Regions from separate parts of the Methylobacterium sp. A52T genome, predicted to be linked through region 2. Evidence: riboswitches for the same ligand, from Rfam matches in the RefSeq annotation. Region 2 holds a riboswitch; the other holds the start of a gene.

Region 1 (2,391 bases), on a different contig from region 2:
CGGCGGGCGCCCTCCAGCAGGGCGTAGAGCCCGCCCGCGGTGACGCCGGGCCGGAAGCCGCAATCCTCGACGGTCGCGCCGACGATGAGCTGGCCGTCGCTCTTCGGCGCCATGTGGACCTGCTCGGTCCAGACCATCCGCGCCAGGGTACCGGTCCGGGCGGTGGTGCGCAGGGCCAGGGACTGGCCCTTGAGTGGGCGGACCGGAAGGGCGAGCGCGTCGGGCAGCAGGCCGCCCTCCCCGCTCCAGGCGCCGGAGGCGAGGATGACGGTCTCCGCCGCCACGACGCGGTCGCCGGCGCGGATCCCGGTCACGCGGCCGCCCGACCAGTCGAGGGCGGTGACGGGGGTCCGCTCCGCCAGGATCGCGCCGGCGCGGCGGCAGGCCTCGGTGAGGGCGTCCATGACCAGACGGGGGTCGACCTGATGGTCGCGCGGACAGTGGATCCCGGCGGTGACGGAGGGGCGCAGGCCCGGCTCCAGGCGCCGCACCTCGCTGCCCGGCAGCCATGTGGCCTCGAGCCCCGAGCGGCGCTGCAGGTCGTAGCGGAAGCGCAGGCGCTCGACCTCGTCGCGGCCGACCGCCAGCACCAGGGTGCCGTCGGCGCGGTAGTCGATCGCGCGGCCGGACTCGGCCTCCAGGGCGTCGCGGAACGCGGGCCAGAGCCGCAGCGAGTCCAGGGCGAGCGGCAGCAGCGGGTCGGAGCCCGGCTCGTGCTCGGCGGCCGGGGCCAGCATGCCGGTGGCCGCGAGGCTCGCGCCCGCCCCGATCGTGTCCCGCTCCAGCACAGTCACGGCGCGGCCGGCCCGGGCGAGGCGCCACGCGATCGACAGCCCGATCAGCCCGCCGCCGACCACGGCGACGTCCGTCCGCGCCGGAAGGGTCGCCGGCGCGGCGCTGCCGTCCGGGTTGCGGCGGCGGCCGATCGGTGAGGCGGGTCGGTCGAGGGGCACAATCATCTCCGCGGATTGCCGTCGCGGAGATCGGGCCGTGCGCTTCGGTGAGAAGCTGTGGCCTGCCTTTCGGGCGGCCGCGGTCCAATCCCTACGCCGGTATGAGCCGGATCAGGTTCGAAGGATTTCCGCGCCGCAGGTCCTGACGGACGTGCCAGCGGTTTCTCAGCCCCTTGCCGGGGATCTCCCTGGAACAGACGCAGATGTGGCTCCACGGCCGCTGCCGGTCAACCCCGCGCCGCGACCGTCCGGTCGTTCCCGCGACAATCCGATGATCCCGGTGACGATCTGGACACCAAGCGGAGCGGAATCGGCGCGCGCGCCGCGGCGGCGACCGCGATCGCGCACCATCCCTTCACCGGTCTGGCATCTCATCGCCGGGATTCCGGAACGTCTCCGGTCGCCGGCACTCCACGTCACGGGCGGACTCGCGTGCGCGCAATCCTATTGATCTGCCTGCTCGGCTTCCTCGGCGTCACGGCCGCCCTGAAACTGCGCGACGGCATGCGGCCGGCGCCGGTGGCCCTCGCCGTCACGCCGCCGCCGGAGCCGGTTCCCGCACTCGATGCCGCCGGCGTGGCTCTCCAGGCCGGGCGCAACGGCCACTTCTACGTCAACGCGCTGCTGGACGGCCGCTCGCTGCCGATGATGGTGGATACCGGGGCGAGTGCCTGTGCGTTCTCCGAGGAGGACGCCGCGCGGATCGGGATCCGGGTCGCTCCGGCCGATTTCACCCGCGTCTGGAACACCGCGAACGGCACGGTCCGCGTCGCGCCGATCCGGATCGCCATCGTGCAGATCGGATCGATCACGGTGCGGGACGTCGATGCGGTCGTGATCCCGCGCGGACTCCTGTCGACCAGCCTGCTGGGCATGTCGTTCCTCAGGCGACTGCGCGATTTCGGCATCTCCGGCAGCACGATGACGCTCAGGGGCTGAAGCGGCCGGAGATCGAGGCTGATCTGCCTAGCCGCGGTGCGCCCGTGGGGATCCCCCGGACTTGCACCAAGAAATCGGCTGCGGGGCCAACTCCCGCGCGATGACCTACGGCGTTGGAGCCCCGTGCCAGCCCGATGGCGGGCGGCTCCTGACCCGCTGGATCAGTCTATCGGTCCCACGTATTTGCAGTTATATGACCATGGAAGCGGGTTATTTATATTGAAAGCGCCGATTATCTGGCGCCACGGATATTTAATCCAGATTCTGGCTAAGCATATGTTTGTTTTGTCAGCGCAATCCGGCAATGCTAGGAGCGTTCATGACTGCGCATCCGACACGTGAGCGCACGATGGGACGGCTCCGGCATGAAGAATCGCGGATCGACGATCTGTTTGTCCATGATCGTGAAGGATGAGGCCCAAGTTATCCGGCGTTGCCTCGATTCTGTTCGTCCGGTCATCGATCATTGGATCGTCGTCGATACCGGCTCGACGGACGG
Region 2 (2,391 bases):
ATCACCTGGCAGCCCTTGTCCCAGGCGATCTTGGTCAATTCGCCCAGCGTCTCCAGCTCGCCGAACTGGGCGGCGTCGTTGGCGTCGGCGATCGAGCCCGGGCGCAGGCCGTCGCCCAGGGAGAACGACACGTCGTAGGCCCGCATGATGTCGCAGATCTCGTCGAACCGCTCGTAGAGGAACGATTCCCGGTGCCCGGCGAGGCACCAGCGGGCCATGATCGAGCCGCCGCGCGAGACGATGCCGGTGACGCGCCGCGCGGTCAGCGGCACGTGGGCGAGGCGCACGCCGGCATGGATGGTGAAGTAGTCGATGCCCTGCTCGGCCTGCTCGATCAGCGTGTCCTTGAAGACCTCCCAGTCGAGCTTCAGCGGGTCGCCGCCGACCTTCTCCAGCGCCTGGTAGATCGGCACCGTGCCGATCGGGACCGGGCTGTTGCGGATGATCCACGAGCGTATGTTGTGGATGTTGCGGCCGGTGGACAGGTCCATGACCGTGTCGGCGCCCCAGCGGATCGACCAGACGAGCTTCTCGACCTCGTCGGCGGCCGAGGAGGTCACGGCGGAGTTGCCGATGTTGGCGTTGATCTTGACCAGGAAGTTCCGGCCGATCGCCATCGGCTCCAGCTCGGTGTGGTTGATGTTGGCCGGGATGATCGCCCGGCCGCGGGCGATCTCGTCACGGACGAATTCCGGGGTGATGAAGGGCGGGACCGAGGCCCCGAAGCTCTGGCCGTCGGCGAGCGCGGCCTCGGCGCCCGCGAGCATGGCCTCGCGGCAGACGTTCTCGCGGTGGGCGACGTAGATCATCTCCTCGGTGATGATCCCCGCGCGGGCGAACTCGTACTGTGTCACCATCTGGCCCGGGGCCGCCTTGCGGACGGTCCGCTCGGCGGGGCAGGGGGCCACGAGCTTGTCGCCCGCGAATCCGTTATCCTCGGGCTTCACCGCGCGTGGCGCGACGGCCGCGTAGCCGCGGGCCGCGACCCAGGGCTCGCGCACGCCGGGGAGGCCGGCATTGAGGTCGATGCGGGCATCGGTCTCGGTGTAGGGGCCCGACGGGTCGTAGACCCGCACCGGTTCCTCCTTCGGATCGGAGAGGACAATCTCGCGATAGGGGACGCGGATGTCCGGCCGCCCGGCCGGGTTCGCGTACGCCTTGCGCGATCCGGTGACCGGACCCGTGGTCACGGTCTCGGGGCTGCCTTTCACGTCCTTCGGGAGAACGGGTGCGTTCATCGTGGGCCTCTCCTCGTGCTGGAGCGGTCCGGTCCACGCGATGGCCGAGATGAGATGAGGTCGCGCGAGATGCGACCGCAGGTTCCCGTCCCTCCGCCGGTATGAGCCGGATCAGGTTCAAGGGTCAGGGCAGCGTGCCCAATCTCAGCCCTCTTCAGGGCCCCCCTCGGAACGGTTCCAGACTCGGGCCCGCGGACGGCTTTGTCAATGCTGACCGAGCGCCCTAGAAAACACATCCCCGAAACCGTTCGTCCGAACGCACGCGTTCTCCCGCACCCAATCGCACCGCGATCGCACCGCAATGCGCCTCATCGCCGGCCTCCTGCTCGCCGCGCTCCTCCTCTGCGGGCTGGCCTGCGCCGCGCTCGCGCTCGGGCAGCGCCGGTTCCTCTATCCGGGCGCCTTCGGGCCGCAGAACCCGTGGACGATCCCGCCGGGCCTCGCGACGATCACGGTCGCGACCCCCGATGGCGAGACCCTGCACGGCCTGTGGCGGCCGCCGCGGCCGGGCTGCGGCGTCGTCGTGAGCTTTCACGGCAACGGGTCCCGCCCCGAGCCGCACGCGGCCCGCTTCGCCGCGGAGCCCTGGCGGGCGCGCGGCTGGGGCGTGCTCACCGTGGCCTATCGCGGCTATCCCGGATCCACCGGCAGCCCCAGCGAGGACGGGCTGATCCGCGACGGGCTGGCGGCCGTCGAGGCCGCGCGGGCGCGGGCGCCCGGGGCGCCGATCCTCCTCCACGGACACTCCCTCGGGGCCGCCGTGGCCGTTGCGGTCGCCGAACGGGTGCCGACGATCGGCCTGTACCTGGAGGCGCCGTTCGACTCGATGACCCACACCGTGCGGCTGCATGTCCCGCTAGCCCCGATCTGGCTCCTGCGCGACACGTACCGCTCGGACCTGCGCATCCGCGACGGGACGGTGCCCGTGCTGATCGTGCAGGGCCGCGACGACACGGTGGTGCCGGCCAAGCTGGCGCGGAACCTCGCCGCGGCGGCCGGCCCGCGGGCGCGGATCGACGTGATTCCGGGGGACCACGTCTCCATCCTGGGGAGCCGGGATCGCGAGGCCGAGGCGCTGTTCGGACAAGGCGTCGGTCCGGCCTGCCCGCAGCCGGTGGATCAGCAGGGGTAGGAGAAGGAGGCTCGCGTGGTC

The links. Region 2 has a riboswitch for thiamine pyrophosphate ahead of thiC (phosphomethylpyrimidine synthase ThiC). Riboswitches for the same ligand answer to the same signal wherever they lie in the genome.
Region 1: another riboswitch for thiamine pyrophosphate. It lies ahead of thiO (glycine oxidase ThiO); the one in region 2 lies ahead of thiC (phosphomethylpyrimidine synthase ThiC).

The regions. Positions count from the first base shown of each region.
Region 1 covers NZ_JBKFBI010000002.1:13,907-16,297, forward strand. The annotation lists gene thiO (glycine oxidase ThiO) at 1-959, opposite strand, end outside; TPP riboswitch at 1,024-1,152, opposite strand; gene ACLBYE_RS00835 (retropepsin-like aspartic protease family protein) at 1,386-1,892, shown strand; gene ACLBYE_RS00840 (glycosyltransferase) at 2,291-2,391, shown strand, end outside.
Region 2 covers NZ_JBKFBI010000001.1:11,307-13,697, reverse strand. The annotation lists gene thiC (phosphomethylpyrimidine synthase ThiC) at 1-1,238, opposite strand, end outside; TPP riboswitch at 1,310-1,415, opposite strand; gene ACLBYE_RS00065 (alpha/beta hydrolase) at 1,540-2,370, shown strand; gene ACLBYE_RS00060 (restriction endonuclease) at 2,386-2,391, shown strand, end outside.